Regions from separate parts of the Oerskovia sp. Root918 genome, predicted to be linked through region 1. Evidence: predicted binding sites of a transcription regulator. Region 1 holds the regulator's gene; the other holds the start of a gene.
What was found. The regulator HrcA, encoded in region 1, represses chaperone genes, less so after heat shock. The targets are predictions, from matches to a motif close to TTNGCACTCGNNNNNNNCGAGTGCNAA.

Region 1 (9,127 bases):
GATCATCGGCGCGATCATCGGTTACCTCATCACCGCCTTCTTCACCCGCGGGGCCCTCGACGAGTCGCAGGGGCGCAAACCCGACGTCGCGGCGTTCTTCGGGATCGGCAACGTGGTGAACGTCATCCTCGCGGCCTTCCTGGTCGGCATCATGGCAGCCGTCGGCACGATCCTCTGCGTCCTGCCCGGCCTGGCGGTCCTGCTCTTCTCGGCCTTCGTCTACTACTTCACGCTCGACAAGGAGCAGGACGCGATCACCGCGATCAAGTCGAGCTGGTCGCTCGTCGCGAAGAACTTCGGGTCGGTCTTCCTGCTGCTCCTCGCGCTCTTCGGCATCAACATCGTCGGGGCCCTCCTGTGCGGGATCGGCCTGCTGGTCACGCTCCCGCTGTCCTACATCGCGGTTGCCTACGCCTACCGCCGTCTGATCGGCGAGCAGCCGGTCTGACCGGAACAGCAGACCAAGGTCACCGGGCCCCGGTGCCGCTCTCGTGGAGCGGCGCCGGGGTCCGGCGCCATGTCGGGCGAGGTCGTGGGCGGGACCGGTGCGCCCAGCCCCCGGGCAGGGTGGCCCCGGGCGATCGCGACCGGCTAGCGTGAGGCGCCCGGTCCGTCACGAAGGGTCCGGTTCGACCGCAGAGAGGCCACGATGAGCGACCAGCACTCCTCCGACCAGGTTCCGGACTACGGGCAGTACGTCCCGCCGGCCGGCCAGGGCGGCGCCCCCGGCCCCCAGGGACATCCGGGCCAGAACGGCTATCCCGGTCAGCCCGGCGGCTACGGGCCGTCCGCCGGCCAGCAGCCGGGACAGCAGGGGCAGTACCCGCCGCCCGGACAGTTCGGGCAGTACCCGCCGCAGGGCCAGCCGGGACCGGCCCAGCCCCTCTCGCCGGCGGACACCAAGACGTGGGCCAGCCTGTCGCACCTCCTGGGCGGCATCCTCGGCTTCCTCGCGCCCCTCGTGATCTGGCTGGTCTTCCGTGAGCGCAGCTACGTCGTGGACGGCGAGGCCAAGAAGGCCCTCAACTTCCAGATCCTCGTGGCGATCGTGCTGGTCGGCGCGAACCTCGTGCTCCCCGGCCTCCTCGAGGGCCTCGTGATCTTCGGCGTGTGGGTCACGTCGCTCGTGTTCGGCGTCCTGAACTTCCAGGCCGTCGGCAAGGGCCAGGCGACCAGCTACCCGGTCGACGTGCGGATCGTGAAGTAGCTCAGTCGACCGTCACGAAGTCGATGAGCTCCTCGACCCGGCCCAGCAGGGACGGCTCGAGGTCGGCGTAGGTCCGCACGGTGCCGAGGATGCGCTGCCAGCCCCGGGCGACGTCGGCCTGCTCGGCCGCGGGCCACCCGAGCTCGCGCAGGATCCCGCGCTTCCACTCGGTACCCCGCTCGATCACGGGCCAGGTGGTCAGGCCGACGCGCTCGGGGCGCACGGCCTGCCACACGTCCACGTAGGGGTGGCCCAGCACCTTGACGGTGCCGGGGCGCACGCCTCGCAGCGCCTCGGCGACCAGGCGCGTCTCCTTGCTGCCCGGGACCAGGTGGTCGACCAGCACGCCCACCTTGCGCTCCGCCGTCGGGCTGAAGTCCTTGAGAGCTTCCGCGAGGTTGTCCACGCCGTCGAGGAGCTCGACCACGACGCCCTCGATGCGCAGGTCGTCGCCCCAGACCTTCTCGACGAGCTCGGCGTCGTGCTTGCCCTCGACCCAGATGCGCGAACCGCGGGCGACGCGGGCGCGGACGTCGGCGACCGCGCGCGAGCCCGACGCGGTGCGCGTGGGCGCGGCGGGGGCGCGCGAGGTCACGGGTGCCGTCAGCTCGACGGGCTCGCCGTCGACCCAGAAGCCGGGGCCCAGGGGGAAGGTGCGTGTCCGTCCCGCACGGTCCTCGAGGACGACGATGTGCATGCCGCCCGACTTCTCGACCCGTACCACCGCGCCGACCCAGCCGGTCTCGACGTCCTCGACGACGAGGCCGCGCTCGGCGGGCTGCGGACGCGAGACGGGGCGCCTGCGGTGGGGGACCGGGGCGGGGGTCGCGCTGGACAGGACGTCGGCACCGTAGCGATCGAAGCTCACCCGACTCACCCTAGGCGCTGGTCGGCCCCGGGCCCGGAAGGGGCGCGCGGCGACCCGTGAACCCCCGCCCGGCTCGCCGGGTGCCGTGGCGCGGGCCGTGGTACGACTGGCCGGTGAGCACTTCGAGCGGTCAGGCCGCGCCCGACCCCCAGCGATGGCGCGTCCTGGGGCTGTGTCTCGCGGTCGGCTTCATCACCATGCTCGACGTGTCGATCGTCAACGTCGCGCTCCCGTCGATCGAGAAGGCGCTCGACGCGGGCCCCACCGAGCTGCAGCTCATCGTCGCGGGCTACACCCTCGCGTTCGGTCTGGCCCTCGTCCCCGCGGGTCGCCTGGGCGACGCGGGCGGGCGTCGCACGCTGTTCATCGTCGGGCTCGTGGGCTTCGCGCTCACGAGCCTCGCAGCGGGCCTGGCGCCGAGCGACGAGTGGCTCGCGATCGCGAGGCTCCTGCAGGGGGCGAGCGCGGGACTGCTCAACCCGCAGGTCATCGGGCTCATCCAGCAGATGTTCTCGGGGTACGAGCGAGGCAAGGCGTTCGGCATGTTCGGCGCGACGATCGGCGTATCCACGGCCCTCGGGCCTCTCCTCGGCGGGTTGATCCTCCAGGTCGCGGGCGAGGAGAACGGGTGGCGGTGGATCTTCGGGATCAACGTCCCGATCATCGCGGTCGTCCTGCCGCTCGCGATCCGCTTCCTGCCCGCGTCGACGCGCAAGGCCGGCCCGCGCAAGCTCGATCCCGTGGGCCTGGTCCTCATCGCGGTCGCGACGGTCGCGGTCATGCTCCCGTTCGTCACGACGTCGGGCCAGGACGACGACCCGGGTCGCTGGTGGTGGCTCGCGGTCGGGGCGGCCGCGGTGGCAGCGACGGTGCTCTGGGAGCGGCGCTACCAGCGCACCACGGGTGCCCCCGTCCTGGACCCGCGGGTCCTGTCGCTCACGTCGTTCCGCAACGGCACGCTGCTGGGGATCACGTACTTCGCGGGCTTCACGGGGATCTTCCTCGTCGCGACGCTCTACCTGCAGAACGACCTGCACTTCACGCCCCTGCACGCGGGGCTCATCGGCATGCCGTTCGCGATCGCGTCGGGCGTCGCGTCGTGGCTCGCGGGGCGCGGCGTCGCGCGCTGGGGTCGGCCGCTCGTGGTGGCCGGGCTGGTCGTGGTGCTCGTGGGGCTCGCGGGCGTGATCCTCGCGATCCGTGTCACGGGCGACGACGTGTCGGCCGGAGGGTGGGCCATCGCTCTGACCATGATGGTCGCGGGGATCGGGAGCGGCACCGTCATTTCGCCCAACCAGACGCTGACCCTCGCACGGGTGCCGGTCGAGCTCGCGGGGGTCGCGGGGAGCATGCTCCAGCTCGGGCAGCGCGTGGGCTCGGCCATGGGCATCGCGGTGGTCCTCTCGACGTACTACTCGCTCAAGGCGGGCGGCTCGACGGGTGCGGTCGCCGCGAGCACCGCGATGCTCATCACGGTCGCGCTGGTCGCGGTCTCGCTCGTGGTCGCGGTCGTGGACCTGCGGGCGCGCCACGCGCAGGGCGCGCCTGAGGGCAAGGTGCCGTCCGCGACGTGAGCTCCGCCGTCGGGCAGGGCACGGCGTGCGCCGCGCGGTGCTGCCGGGCGAACGCACGAGGCCCGACGGCGGAGCGTGCGTGGTGTGGTCGGGTGCAGCACGCCCTCGCCGGGGACCCTTCCCGCAGACCCCGTGAGGAGGATGTGCACGGCGCCCGCCGGCCTCCCGCGACCGCGTAGAATTAGCACTCGACGGTAGAGAGTGCGAACGCGCGACGATCGGCAGGAGGTGGACATGAGCGAGGAACGACGGCTCGATGTGCTGCGTGCGATCGTCGAGGACTACGTCCTCACCAGGGAACCGGTGGGGTCGCGGGTCCTCGCCGAGCGGCACCGCCTGGGCGTGTCCCCGGCCACGATCCGCAACGACATGGCCGCCCTCGAGGAGGACGGCTACATCGCCCAGCCGCACACGTCGGCCGGACGCATCCCCACGGACAAGGGCTACCGCCTGTTCGTGGACAGGCTCTCGACGGTCAAGCCCCTGTCGTCGCCCGAGCGCCGGGCGATCGAGACCTTCCTGTCGGAGGCCGTCGACCTCGACGACGTCGTGGCGCGTGCCGGGCGTCTCCTCGCCCAGCTCACTGGTCAGGTCGCCGTGGTCCAGTACCCGTCGCTGCGCCGCTCCGGGCTGCGTCACCTCGAGCTCGTGCCGGTCGGTGACCGCCGCCTGCTCGTGGTGATCATCACGGACACGGGCCGCGTCGAGCAGCGCACGCTCGAGGTCGCCGCGGCCCCGGACGAGGCGACGCTCGCCGAGCTGCGCTCGCGGCTCAACGCGGTCGCCGCGGGCAAGCGTCTCGCGGAGCTCGGGCAGGGCTTCGCCGAGGTCGCCGAGCAGTTCCGCCCCGAGCACCAGGACCTGGCCCGCTCGCTCGCGCTGCTGGTCGAGGAGACCCTCTCGGAAGAGTCCGAGGAGCGCATCGTGCTGGCCGGCACCGCGAACCTGGCCCGGGTCGGGATGCGGTTCGAGCACGCGCTGCGGCCGGTCCTCGAGGCGCTCGAGGAACAAGTCGTGCTGCTCGGGTTGTTGACCGAGATGGCCGCGGAGTCCGGGGTGAGCGTGCGGATCGGTCACGAGACGCAGCTCGAGGGCCTCGCGGAGACCTCGGTCGTGACGAGCGGATACGGTAACGAGGGCGACTCGGTCGCGCTGATCGGTTCGATCGGACCGACCCGCATGGACTATCCAGGGACGATCGCCTCGGTCCGCGCCGTGGCGCGGTACCTGTCGCGCGTCCTGACTGCATGAGCATGGTTCTTGCGCCACCGGGTGCGGTGACCGGGCCCTCGGGCCCGGTACGTGCCGCGGGGCGTTGTCGGAAGTCGCCGATCCACCGTCGGCGTGCGCTAGTAGAGAGTGACCTGTGAGCGACTACTACGAGATCCTGGGCGTGCCCCGGGACGCGAGCCAGGACCAGATCAAGAAGGCCTACCGCAAGCTGGCCCGTGAGCTGCACCCTGACGTCGCGGGCGAGGCCGCCGAGGACAAGTTCAAGGACGTGTCCCGCGCGTACGAGGTCCTGTCCAACCCGGACAAGCGCCAGCAGTACGACCTCGGTTCGGACCCGTCCGCCGCCGGTGGCGGCATGGGCGGGGGCTTCGGCTTCCAGGACATCTTCGAGACGTTCTTCGGCGGGGGACAGGCGCAGTCCGGCCCCATCCCGCGCGCCCGCCGTGGCCAGGACTCCCTGGTCCGGCTCGACATCGACCTCTCGGAGGCGACCTTCGGGGCGCGCCGCGAGCTCCAGGTGGACACCGCGGTGGTCTGCGGGACGTGCAGCGGCTCGTGCTGTCGCCCCGGCACCTCGCCGCGCACCTGTGACGTCTGCAACGGGCGCGGCACGGTCCAGCGCGTGGCTCGCTCGTTCCTCGGCCAGGTCATGACGACCGCCCCGTGCGCCGCGTGCCAGGGCTTCGGCACCGTCATCCCCGAGCCGTGCGCCGAGTGCGCGGGCGAGGGGCGCGTGCGCAGCCGCCGCACCCTGACCGTGAACGTTCCCGCGGGCGTCGACACCGGGACGCGCATCAAGCTCACGTCCCAGGGCGAGGTCGGCCCGGCCGGCGGACCCGCGGGCGACCTGTACGTCGAGATCCGCGAGCGCAACCACGAGATCTTCGTGCGCCGCGGCGACGACCTGCACTGCACGCTCCAGGTCCCCATGACCGCCGCCGCGCTCGGCACGGTCCTCGAGCTCGAGACGCTCGACGGCCCGCAGGAGATCGACCTGCGCCCCGGCACGCAGCCCGGCCAGATCGTCACGCTCAAGAACCTCGGTGTCGGGCACCTGCACACGGGTGGTCGCGGCGACCTCAACGTGCACGTCGAGGTCCAGGTGCCCACGGGGCTCGACGACGAGCAGCAGGAGCTGCTGCGCTCGCTCGCCAAGGCCCGTGGCGAGGAACGCCCGGACCCGCGCCTGTCGGCCGCGCACCCGGGGGTCTTCTCCCGTCTGCGCGACAAGCTCTCGGGGCGCTGAGGCATGAGCGCACCGGTCTTCCTCGCCGAGGCGGGCGGCTCGTCGGACGGCGCGACCGCGAGCGGCCTCGCCGGGTACCCCGCGGGCTCGCTCTACGTGCTCGACGGCGCCGAGGGGCGCCACGCGGGCGTCGTCCAGCGGCGCGGGGTCGGTGAGCACGTCGACGTCGTCGACGGCGACGGGCTGCGGCTGCGGTGCGTCATCGAGCTCGTGGAGGCTGCCCAGGTCAGCCTGCGTGTCGAGGAGGTCGTGCAGGAGCCGGCGCCCGACGTCGTCGTGACCCTCGTCCAGGCACTCGCCAAGGGCGACCGGGACGAGATGGCGATCGAGGCCGCGACCGAGGTCGGGGCCGACGCCGTCGTCCCGTGGCAGGCCGAGCGCTCGATCGTCGTGTGGCGCGGGGACCGTGCCGCCAAGTCGCGGGCCCGCTGGCTCGCGACCGTGCGTGCCGCGACCAAGCAGGCCCGCCGTGCGCGCCTGCCGCGCGTCGACGTCGCGATCGACACGCGCGGGCTCGTCGAGCGCACGCGCGAGGTCGTCGCGTCGGGCGGCGCCGTGATCGTCCTGCACGAGGAGGCGAGCGCCCCGCTCGCCGAGGTGCCGCTGCCCGTCCCCGCGTCCGAGGACGGGTCCCGGGCGCCCGAGGTGCTCGTCGTCGTCGGGCCGGAGGGCGGCATCTCCGACCGCGAGGTCGAGGCCCTCACCGAGGCCGGCGCGCTGACCGCGCGGCTCGGGCCGCACGTGCTGCGCACGTCGACCGCCGGACCCGTCGCGATCGCGCTGCTCGTCCAGCGGCTCGGCCGCTGGGACGGGACGCCCGCGTGAGCGGACGCGCTCCGGAGCGTGCGGTCGCCGGGCTGTGGCCCGGTGACCGGGGGTAGCCTGCCGACATGACGAGCAACGACACCTCCCGGCCCACCGACCCGGACTGCCTGTTCTGCAAGATCGTCGCGGGGGAGATCCCCGCGACGGTCGTCGCCGCGACGGACCAGGCGGTCGCCTTCAAGGACATCAACCCCCAGGCCCCGCTGCACGTCCTCGTGGTGCCACGGGCGCACCACGGTGACATCGCGCAGCTCGCGGCCGCGGACCCCGAGCTGCTCTCGGGCGTCGTCGCGCTCGCGGACGCCGTGGCGAGCGAGCAGGCCGACGGCCAGTTCCGGCTCATCTTCAACTCGGGCCCGCGCGCAGGCCAGAGCGTCTTCCACGTCCACGGACACGTGATCGGCGGCAAGGAGCTGGGCTGGACCCCGGCCTGACCTCGTCACGACCCGCGGAGGGTGCCGGGCGCAGGACACACCCGCTCAGGGCGTAATTCGTCCTGACCCGTCGCCCTGCGCTCGTTACCATGGATGCACCACGAAATCTCCCCGACCTGCAGAAGGAGTGCTTCGGCGCAAGCCGGCTCATGCCATCCTCGACACCACCCTTGCCGCACGGCTCGTCGACGCCCGGCCCCGGAGGCTCCTCCCGCGACCCGGGGCGCGCGCGCTCCGAGCAGACGAACGGCACGGACGACCGAGGGGCGCCGGGCGCCCAGCACCCCAGCACACGGGTCGAGCACCGGATCGTCGTCCCGTCCCACGTCTCCATGGCGGCCCTGCTCGGCAGCGGTGACTCGGTCCTGCGTGCGGTCGAGGCCGGGTTCCCCTCGGTCGACGTCCACGCGCGGGGCAACGAGATCGTGGTCAAGGGGCCGGTCGGAGACGTCGCGCTCGCCTCACGGCTGCTCGACGAGCTCGTCGAGGTCGTCGAGTCGGGCACGCAGCTCTCGGCCGACGTCGTCACGCGCTCGATCGCGATGCTCACGGCCGCGACGGCGTCGCGTCCTGCCGAGGTCCTGACGTTCAACATCCTCTCGAACCGCGGACGGACCATCCGGCCCAAGACGGTCGGGCAGAAGCGTTACGTGGACGCGATCGACGCGAGCACCGTGACGTTCGGGATCGGTCCTGCGGGGACGGGCAAGACCTACCTCGCGATGGCCAAGGCCGTCCAGGCGCTGCAGGCCAAGCAGGTCAGCCGCATCGTCCTGACGCGCCCCGCGGTCGAGGCGGGCGAGCGGCTCGGGTTCCTGCCGGGCTCGCTCTCGGAGAAGATCGACCCGTACCTGCGCCCGCTGTACGACGCGCTGCACGACATGATCGACCCCGAGTCGATCCCCAAGCTCATCGAGGCCGGCACCATCGAGGTGGCCCCGCTGGCCTACATGCGTGGCCGTACGCTCAACGACGCGTTCATCATCCTCGACGAGGCGCAGAACACCTCGACGGAGCAGATGAAGATGTTCCTCACGCGCCTCGGGTTCGGCTCCAAGATGGTCATCACGGGCGACGTGACGCAGGTCGACCTGCCCGGGGGCACCACCTCGGGGCTCCGGGTCATCGAGGACGTCCTGACCGGGGTCGACGACGTCGAGTTCTGCCGGCTCACGTCGACGGACGTCGTCCGGCACCGCCTCGTGAGCGAGATCATCGACGCCTACGCCCGCTGGGACGTCAGCAGCGCACGGCCCCCACGCGACAGCGGAAACCACCAGCACGGCTCGGCGCGCGGAGGCACCTCTCGCCAGGGCAGACCACGAGACCAACGAGAGCAAGGGGCACGCTGATGAGCGTCGAGATCAACAACGAGTCCGGCTACGAGGTCGACGAGGCCGAGTTCGCGGCGCTGGCGCGCTACGTCCTGGACGCCATGCACGTGCACCCGCAGAGCGAGCTCGGCATCCGCTTCGTCGAGACCGACGTCATGACCGAGCTCCACGTGCGGTGGATGGACGAGCCGGGACCCACGGACGTCCTGTCGTTCCCCATGGACGAGCTGCGTCCGGGTCGTGACGGCGACGTGACCCCGGCCGGCGAGCTGGGCGACATCGTCCTGTGCCCCGAGGTCGCGGCCCAGCAGGCCGTCACGGCCGGCCACTCCACCGCGGAGGAGATGCTCCTGCTCACCACGCACGGGATCCTCCACCTGCTCGGGTACGACCACGCCGAGCCCGA
Region 2 (9,127 bases), on a different contig from region 1:
CGGCCTTCGTCATGTCCGAGCAGGTGCTGTCCCGGGGTGCCTCTACTGCGACTGCACGGGCGTCAGCACGGGCACCTTGGGCTCGCGCAGGTCGCCCGAGGACTGACCCCGGAGCCGCCGCGTCGCCCACGGGTACACGTGCACCCGCACCCACTCGGCGTTCTGCCGGGCCCGGTCGAGGAGCGGGACCGGCGGGAGGGGAGACAACGGGTCGTCCCACGCGGCGTCGTCGGGCGCCTGGCCCAGGCCCACGAGCGCGGCCTGCGCGACGCGACGGTGCCCGTCCGGGGTCAGGTGGATGCGGTCCTCGGACCACATGCGCCAGTCGTGGAGCGACGCCATGCCCCACAGGTCCAGGACGTGCGCGCCGTGGCGGCGCGCGATCGACCAGATGTGGGTGTTGTAGACGCCCACCCGGCCGCGCGTGAGCCCCACGAGGGGTGACCCCGACGTGTCGAAGCCCGTGCCCAGGAGGACGTCGATGCCCTCGGCGCGCAGCCGGGCCACCGCGTGCTCGAGGTTGCGGGCCAGACGGTCGATGTCGGCCGCAGGGCGCAGGATGTCGTTGCCGCCACCGATGAGGCTCACCAGGTCGGGCTTGAGCGCGATCGCGGCCGGCACCTGCTCGGTCAGGATCGAGCGCAGGAGCCGACCGCGGATCGCGAGGTTGGCGTACTGGAGCGGGGCCTGGCCCGCGGCGCTGCGTCGCGTCGACAGGTGCCCTGCGAGGAGGTCGGCCCAGCCGCGCTGGCGGTCCGGGTCGTTCGGGTAGGGGTCCCAGAGTCCTTCCGTGAACGAGTCGCCGATCGCGACGTAGCTGGCCCATCGGGGCGTGTTCTCATCGTCCGGGTGCGAGGTGGTCACCGGTCCATTGTGTGACAACGGGCGCCGTGCGTCGCGTGACTTTCCTGCCCGACGGCGCCACCCGCCCGGTCAGGTGCCGCACCTCAGGCCGCAGGCAGCGTCCAGTCGACGGGCGCCGCGCCCTGGGCGACGAGCAGCTCGTTGACGCGCGAGAACGGCCGGGACCCGAAGAAGCCGCGGCGGGCCGAGAGCGGGCTGGGGTGCGCGCTCTCGACCACGGGCGTGCTGCCCAGGAGTGGCTTGAGCGTCGCGGCGTCGCGTCCCCAGAGGATCGCGACGAGCGGGCGGTCGCGCGCCACGAGCGCGCGGATCGCGGCCTCGGTGACTGGCTCCCAGCCCTTGCGACGGTGGGAGCCGGCGTCACCGTCGCCAACCGTCAGGACCCTGTTGAGCAGCATGACGCCCTGGTCGCTCCATGCGGACAGGTCGCCGTGCGCGGGCGTCGTGGAGCCCAGGTCGGTCGCCATCTCGGCGTAGATGTTCTGGAGCGAGCGCGGCACGGGACGCACGTGGGGCTGGACGGAGAACGACAGGCCCATGGCGTGGCCGGGCGTGGGGTAGGGGTCCTGACCGACGATCAGGACGCGCACGTCGGCGAGCGGTCGCTGGAAGGCCCGCAGGATGTCCGCCGGCGCAGGCTGGTACGGGCGCCCGGCCGCGGTCTCCGCGCGGAGGAAGTCGCCCACGGCGCGCAGCTGCGGCTCGACGGGGGCCAGGGCGGCCGCCCAGTCGGGGGCCATGATCTCGGCGAGCGGCCGTTGCGGGACGGCGGCCGAGGGGTTGTCGAGGGAGTCGGCAGGGGCGGGCGTCGCGGAGCTGTTCACGCGGCGAGAGTACGCGAGCCGTTGAATGACACCCCTGTCGTTCGCGCGTAGGCTGGAGGTGCCCAGGTCCCCGCCGCTCGCCGGTGCCGGACGCCCCGACGAGTGAGGAACTGCCCATGAGCGAAGCGTTCGCCGACACGGAGCACCTCGTCGCCGCATCCCTGGACGAGGCCGGGACGGAGACGGGGACCGGTTCCGGCCTCTCCGAGCGCGACCAGCAGATCCTCGCGTTCGAGCGTCAGTGGTGGAAGTACGCGGGCGCCAAGGAGCAGGCGGTCCGCGAGCTCTTCGACATGACGGCGACGCGTTATTACCAGGCGCTCAACGCCCTGATCGACTCCCCTGAGGCTCTCGCTCACGACCCCATGCTCGTCAAGCGTCTGCGCCGGATGCGCTCCACGCGTCAGCGCGCCCGCTCCGCCCGCCGACTCGGCGACGTTTAACCTGCCGGGCGAGACGGGCTACCCTGTCGGCGTGAGCAAGAGCGATTACCCCTACGCGCCCGACGAGTTCGACGTCCCCGCGCCCGAGGGCGCGCCCGTCGGGGTGTACCGCGCTCCGCGGAGCACGTGGAGCAAGACGTGGCCGTTCCTGCTCGTCGCCGGGATCTTCGCCGTGGTCGGGATCGGCGGCGTCTACGCGGTCTCCGGCGGGTTCGGCGGAGGGACGCCCGAGGCCGACGCGAAGCCACCGGCAGCGTCGGTCCCCGCCGAGGACCCTGCAGCCGGGGACCCGTCGACCGAGGAGACCCCGGTCGAGGAGGAACCGGTGACCGAGGAGACCCCGGTCGAGGAGGAGCCGCCCGCGGACCCCGCGACCGACATCGACGCCCTGCTGGCAGCAGCCGACAAGGGAGCGTTCGTCCGCGTCCTCAACGACAAGGGGCCCGAGGGCGAGTCCCGCGTCGGCAAGGGGGCCCTGGACGCCAAGGGGTTCACCAAGGTCGAGTTCGCGGCCTACCCCGGCGACTCGGGCGTCACGGCCAACTCGATCTGGTACGCCGCGGACCGCAAGGAGACGGCGATGGCGGTCGCCGCGGTCCTGGGCATCCCGGCGGAGCAGGTCACGCAGGTGGACGTCCGTGAGGGCGACGTCCTCGTGATCGTGAAGTCAGCGCTGACGGTCGCCCCCTGAGACGTCGCGGATCCGTCGCGCGCGGGTCCACGGCATCGTCCCGCCGGGTGACCGACCACCTCGCCACCGGCGGTCGCCGTCCCCCTTCCTGCGCGTCCTCGCAGGGGCCGCATCGCGCGCACCGGTGACGGAGCGCACCACGCGGGCTAGGCTCGGAGGCACCGAGGGCGGTGGTCGCCCGCGGGCGACCCGCGGCACGCATGCGCCGCACGCGAGGAGACGTTCCATGGCCCAGGGCACCGTCAAGTGGTTCAACGCCGAGAAGGGGTTCGGGTTCATCACCCCCGACTCGGGCGGTCAGGACCTCTTCGTCCACTTCAGCGCGATCCAGAACGACGGCTACCGCACCCTCGACGAGGGGCAGGCCGTCGAGTACGAGCCGGGGCAGGGCCAGAAGGGCCCGCAGGCCGAACAGGTGCGCCCGCTCTGAACGCCGTGACCCCGGCGCGGCACCTGACCGAGGTGGACGTCGTCGTCGTCGGATCCGGGCCGAACGGCCTCGCCGCGGCGGTGACGTGCGCCAGGGCGGGCCTGTCCGTCAGGGTCCTGGAGGCGCAGCCCACGGTCGGGGGCGGGTCCCGCACCCTGGACCTGGGTCTGGCCGACGGCATGGTCCACGACATCTGTTCCGCCGTGCACCCCATGGCGTGGGCATCGCCGTTCTTCCAGGCGTTCGACCTGCCCTCGCGCGGCGTCGAGCTGCTCGTCCCCGACGTCTCGTACGCCCAGCCGCTGCCGGGCGGTCGCGCGGGGATCGCCTACCGCGACCTCGACCGGACGGTCGACGGGCTGGGTGTCGACGGCGCCGCATGGCGTTCGCTCGTCGGCTCGCTGTCCCGGAACACGGGACATGCGGTCGCGACCGCTCTGGGCGACAAGCGGAGCATCCCCGCGGGGCTCCTCCCACGTGGGGTGCCGACCGCGGCCCGGTTCGGCCTCGGTGTGCTCGAGCAGGGCACCCGGGCCTGGGACCGGCGCTTCGTGGGGGACGTCGCGCCCGCACTCTTCACAGGGGTCGCGGCGCACGGGATCGCGCCCATGCCGTCGCTGGCCTCGGCAGGGGTCGCGATGCTGCTCGCGTCGCTCGCGCACACCGAGGGCGGCTGGCCGGTCCCTCGCGGCGGCTCGGGGGCGATCGTGACCGCACTGGTCGCGGACCTGGAGGCGCACGGCGGCGAGGTGGTCACCGATCATCCCGTGCGCTCGGAGTCGGACCTTCCCCCGGCCCGGGCCGTCATCTTCGACACGACGCCCCGCACCGTGGTCGAGGTGTTCGGTTCCCGTCTCACCGGACGCGCCGCCAGGGCGCTCACGGCGTTCCCCTACGGCAACGCGGCCGCCAAGGTCGACTTCGTGCTGCGTGGTCCTGTGCCGTGGCAGAACGTCCAGGTCGGGCTCGCCGGGACCGTTCACGTGGGCGGCACACGCGCCGAGATGGCCGCCGCGGAGGCCGCGGTCGAGGCCGGCCGCCACGCCGAGCGGCCCATGGTCCTCGTGAGCGACCCGAGCGTCGTCGATCCCTCACGGAGGGTCGGCGACCTGCGACCGCTGTGGACGTACGCACACGTCCCGGCCGGGTCCACGCTCGACGTCACCGAGGCGATCACCGCCCAGATCGAACGCTTCGCCCCCGGCTTCCGCGACGTCGTCGTGACCTCGCGGTGCGTGCCCGCGGCGCGCATGAGCGAGCACAACGCCAACTACGTGGGCGGGGACATCGCGGCGGGGGCCGTCAGCATGTGGCGCGTCCTCGCGCGCCCGACCGCGCGCCTCGACCCGTACGCGACGGGTCTCGACGGGGTCTACCTCTGCTCGGCCTCGACCCCGCCGGGACCCGGTGTCCACGGGCTCGGCGGTTGGTACGCGGCCCAGCGCGTCCTGCGCCGGGAGTTCGACGTCCCGCACCTGCCGGCCCTGGCGCCCTGACGGCAGGGGCCACCGGGGCGGGTGAGCGCGCACGCCTCGCGGCCGGACGTGGCCCGGTTCAGGGAGCCAGCGCTTCAGCCGCCTCGATGCGCCGGTCCTCGAGCTCGATCAGGGTCAGCACCACGAGCGACGAGCTCCACGTGAGCGGTGCGACCGCCGCGGGGGAGCCGTCGGCGAGGACCTTCTCGGGGATCGCGCCGGAGGCCGTCCGGTGCGCCGCGAGCCAGTCGAGCCAGCTCTCGGCGGCCTCGTCCTCGCCGATCGAGGCGCCCGCGAGGGCGAACAGCGCGGTCTGGGGCGTCCAGGAGACGCCGTCGGTGCGCCACCCTGCCCCCGGAGCCACGCCCCCGGCCGGCCGGAGCATCGACATGACCGAGGAGCGCCAGGCGTCCTCGGCCCCGCTGAGCGCCGTGGGCTGGAACGGGGGGAGCGTGAACGTGGTCGCGGCGTCCTGCGCCCCGCCCGACACGGCGCGCGGGTAGCCCTGGGAACCGAACCGGTCCTCGATCGCGGTCCGCAGGCGCACCGCCGCGCTCGCCGCGTCGGCCGCACGGTCCCACTGCTCGCCGTCGCGGTAGAACGCCATGGCCCCCTCGAGCCCGGCGAGCAGGGGCGCGGCGGTCCCGAGGGTCAGGTCGGTCGGGTGCACCTCCCAGTAGTCGCTCGACGGGGGAGGCAGGCCGGTGTCGTCGTCGACCAGGGCGAGCACGTGCGCGGTCGAGGCGTCGACGAGCGGGGCGAGGCGCTCGCGCGCGTCCGCCCGGTCCTCGGGGTCCTCGATCTCGTCGAGCACGGTCCAGGCCGACCACAGGGCCCACCCGTTCCCGTCCGACTGGATCCCGCGGTCGTCGGGGACCCCGGAGGCGTCGGGGAGGTAGCGGGCGTGGAACGAGCCGTCGGGCTCCTGGACCGAGCGCAGGAAGTCGAGCACGCGCAAGGCGTCGTCGACGTGGCCGGTCCGCGCGTACGCGGCCGCGGTGAACGACGAGTCGCGCGGCCACACGAAGCGCCAGCGCGGGGACGCGGCGGCGAGCGAGGCACCGTTCTCGAGCGTCAGGGCGTGCAGGTCGAGCAGGGCGTCCTCGCCGAGCCCCGCGAAGCGGGTGCCGGCGCCCGGGACCCGGCCGTCGGCGAGCCACGCCCTGGAGGAGGCCGCGGCGCGCTCGGCGCCCGCGGCGTCGAGCAGCGAGCCGGCGGTCACGGGGGAGCCCGCGACCTGGCTGAGCCGGTTCACCTCGCCGTCGGCGGGGTCGATGCCGGCGGTGAGCCAGGCGGGGTCGAGGGCTGCGGGGTCGAGGACCCTGCTGCCCTCGAGGTAGGTGGCGTCCATGCCCGCGGGAAGCCGCAGGAGGGTGCCGGGACCTGCGGTCGCGACGCCGTCCTGGTACAGGTCGATCCGGACGTCGGTCGGCTGCGGGGACGGGGTGGCTCCGGCCGTCACGAGCACCACGACGGGGGCGATCGCCGCTCCCAGCACCGCCAGTCGCCACCTCTTTGTCGCGAAACTCACACTGGGCATCCTAGGACGAGCCGGACGTGCGTCGTTCCGCTGGGGGCGATAGCGACCGAACGGCCTTGCACTCGCACCGGCAGAGTGCCAATAATGGCGTTAGCACTCTCGTCATGAGAGTGACAGTTTTCTCTGGTCGTCAGGTGAGGCCCGCGAGTCGGCGTGACAGGAACGTCGTCGTGCGCGAGCCGTCCGTCGCGGGCGCCGACCGACCGTCACACGCCACCAGCGGAGGATCAATCCCCATGGCAAAGATCATCGCCTTCAACGAGGAGGCACGTCGCGGGATGGAGCGCGGGCTCAACGTCCTCGCCGACACCGTGAAGGTCACGCTCGGCCCCAAGGGCCGCAACGTCGTCCTCGACAAGAAGTGGGGCGCGCCCACCATCACCAACGATGGTGTGAGCATCGCCAAGGAGATCGAGCTCGACGACCCGTACGAGAAGATCGGTGCGGAGCTCGTCAAGGAGGTCGCCAAGAAGACCGACGACGTCGCGGGTGACGGCACCACCACCGCGACCGTGCTCGCCCAGGCGCTCGTGCGCGAGGGCCTGCGCAACGTCGCGGCCGGGTCCAACCCGATCGCCCTCAAGCGCGGCATCGAGAAGGCTGTCGAGGCCGTGACGGCCCAGCTGCTCGTCGCCGCCAAGGACATCGAGACCAAGGAAGAGATCGCCGCCACGGCCGCGATCTCGGCCGGTGACCCCGCGATCGGCGAGCTCATCGCCGAGGCCCTCGACAAGGTGGGCAAGGAAGGCGTCATCACCGTCGAGGAGTCGAACACGTTCGGCCTCGAGCTCGAGCTCACCGAGGGCATGCGTTTCGACAAGGGCTTCCTGGCCCGCTACTTCGAGACCGACCCCGAGCGTCAGGAAGCGGTCCTCGAGGACCCGTACGTCCTGATCGTCGAGTCGAAGATCTCGAACGTCAAGGACCTGCTGCCGCTGCTCGACCAGGTCATGAAGGCCGGCCGCAGCCTCCTCATCATCGCCGAGGACGTCGAGGGCGAGGCCCTGGCCACCCTCGTGCTGAACAAGATCCGTGGCACCTTCAAGTCCGTCGCCGTCAAGGCTCCGGGCTTCGGCGACCGCCGCAAGGCCATGCTGCAGGACATCGCGATCCTCACGGGTGGCCAGGTCATCTCCGAGACGGTCGGCCTCAAGCTGGAGACCGCGACCCTCGACCTGCTCGGCCAGGCTCGCAAGGTCGTCGTCACCAAGGACGAGACCACGATCGTCGAGGGTGCCGGCGACGCCGACCTCATCGCAGGTCGCGTGAACCAGATCCGTTCCGAGATCGAGAAGTCGGACTCCGACTACGACCGCGAGAAGCTCCAGGAGCGCCTCGCCAAGCTCGCCGGTGGTGTCGCTGTCATCAAGGCCGGCGCCGCGACCGAGGTGGAGCTCAAGGAGCGCAAGCACCGCATCGAGGACGCCGTCCGCAACGCGAAGGCTGCCGTCGAGGAGGGCATCGTCGCCGGTGGTGGCGTGGCTCTCATCCAGGCCGGCGCCGTCGCGTTCGAGACCGCTGCGATCACCGACCTGGTCGGCGACGAGGCGACCGGCGCGCAGATCGTGCGCGCCGCGATCGACGCCCCGCTCAAGCAGATCGCGATCAACGCCGGTCTCGAGGGTGGCGTCGTGGCCGAGAAGGTCCGCAACCTCCCCTCGGGCCACGGCCTGAACGCCGCGACCGGCGTCTACGAGGACCTGCTCGCCGCAGGCGTCAACGACCCGGTCAAGGTCACGCGCTCCGCGCTGCAGAACGCTGCGTCCATCGCAGCGCTCTTCCTGACGACCGAGGCAGTCGTCGCGGACAAGCCGGAGAAGAACCAGCCGATGCCGGGTGGCGACGGCGGCATGGGCGGCATGGACTTCTGATCCGTCCGCTCACGCGGCCGGGCTCCTAGGAGCCTGCGCAGCTGACACGAAGGGCCGTCCGGCCAGGGAGACCTGGCCGGGCGGCCCTTCGGCGTTCCCCGGGTGCGGGGCGGGGCGGAGAGCGGGGAGCTCGCCGAGGAGGCGCCTCCCTGTGGCCGAGCCTGTCGCTTCCGCGAACGAGATGGCAGATCGTCACGATCTGTCCGTTCCGTGGACACCCCTTTTCGGGCAGGTGGACAGTGTGCTTAGGTCTACCTCAGTGAGGAAAGGTTTACCTAACTCACTCGACAAACCGCTCGATACACCTGGCTCTGGGGGGACCATGGGACTGCCGACGATCGCCGCCTACGACGGCCCGGCACCGCACGAGTACCCGAGCAACCGCGTGACCTGGCAGGTCGACCCTGCTCGCGCGGTGCTCCTCGTCCACGACATGCAGCAGTACTTCGTGGACGCGTTCGACCCGGCGTCGCCCGCCCTGCGGGACGCCGTCGACAACATCTCCCGGCTCGCCGCGACGGCGCGCGAGCTCGGCATCCCGGTCGTCCTGACCGCTCAGCCGCCCGCGCAGCAGCCCGCCGACCGCGGCCTGCTCACGGACTTCTGGGGCCCGGGCATCCCGGACGACGGCACCGACGTCGTGATCGACGCGCTCGCACCGCAGCCGGGGGACACCCTGCTGACCAAGTGGCGCTACGACGCGTTCGTCCGCACGGGCTTGCGCGACCTCCTGCGCGAGCAGGGGCGAGACCAGCTCGTCGTGACGGGCGTCTACGCCCACATCGGCTGCCTCGTCACGGCGTGCGACGCGTTCATGCACGACGTCCAGCCGTTCCTCGTCGGTGACGCCGTCGCGGACTTCTCGCTCGCGCACCACCGCCAGGCCCTCGCCTGGGCCGCGGACCGGTGCGCGGTCGTGGCGACGACCGACGACGTGCTGACGCACCTCGGGGCACGCGTCCCCGCGGTGGCGGGGGCATGAGCACGCG

Region 2: groL (chaperonin GroEL) is a predicted target of HrcA. The motif match lies at 6,323-6,349, and genes of this name have one in related genera.

What each region holds. Positions count from the first base shown of each region.
Region 1 covers NZ_LMJG01000013.1:343,176-352,302, forward strand. Annotated here, with positions in the region: gene ASE27_RS12690 (hypothetical protein) at 1-448, shown strand, start outside; gene ASE27_RS12695 (DUF4870 domain-containing protein) at 650-1,207, shown strand; gene ASE27_RS12700 (DUF3097 domain-containing protein) at 1,209-2,075, opposite strand; gene ASE27_RS12705 (MFS transporter) at 2,189-3,649, shown strand; gene hrcA (heat-inducible transcriptional repressor HrcA) at 3,884-4,900, shown strand; gene dnaJ (molecular chaperone DnaJ) at 5,016-6,128, shown strand; gene ASE27_RS12720 (16S rRNA (uracil(1498)-N(3))-methyltransferase) at 6,132-6,953, shown strand; gene ASE27_RS12725 (histidine triad nucleotide-binding protein) at 7,019-7,387, shown strand; gene ASE27_RS12730 (PhoH family protein) at 7,720-8,739, shown strand; gene ybeY (rRNA maturation RNase YbeY) at 8,739-9,127, shown strand, end outside.
Region 2 covers NZ_LMJG01000001.1:535,312-544,438, forward strand. Annotated here, with positions in the region: gene ASE27_RS02360 (SGNH/GDSL hydrolase family protein) at 43-864, opposite strand; gene ASE27_RS02365 (uracil-DNA glycosylase) at 948-1,688, opposite strand; gene ASE27_RS02370 (DUF3263 domain-containing protein) at 1,805-2,131, shown strand; gene ASE27_RS02375 (LytR C-terminal domain-containing protein) at 2,163-2,822, shown strand; gene ASE27_RS02380 (cold-shock protein) at 3,049-3,252, shown strand; gene ASE27_RS02385 (NAD(P)/FAD-dependent oxidoreductase) at 3,258-4,748, shown strand; gene ASE27_RS02390 (glycoside hydrolase family 15) at 4,807-6,267, opposite strand; gene groL (chaperonin GroEL) at 6,504-8,138, shown strand; gene ASE27_RS02400 (isochorismatase family protein) at 8,461-9,120, shown strand; gene ASE27_RS02405 (SDR family oxidoreductase) at 9,117-9,127, shown strand, end outside.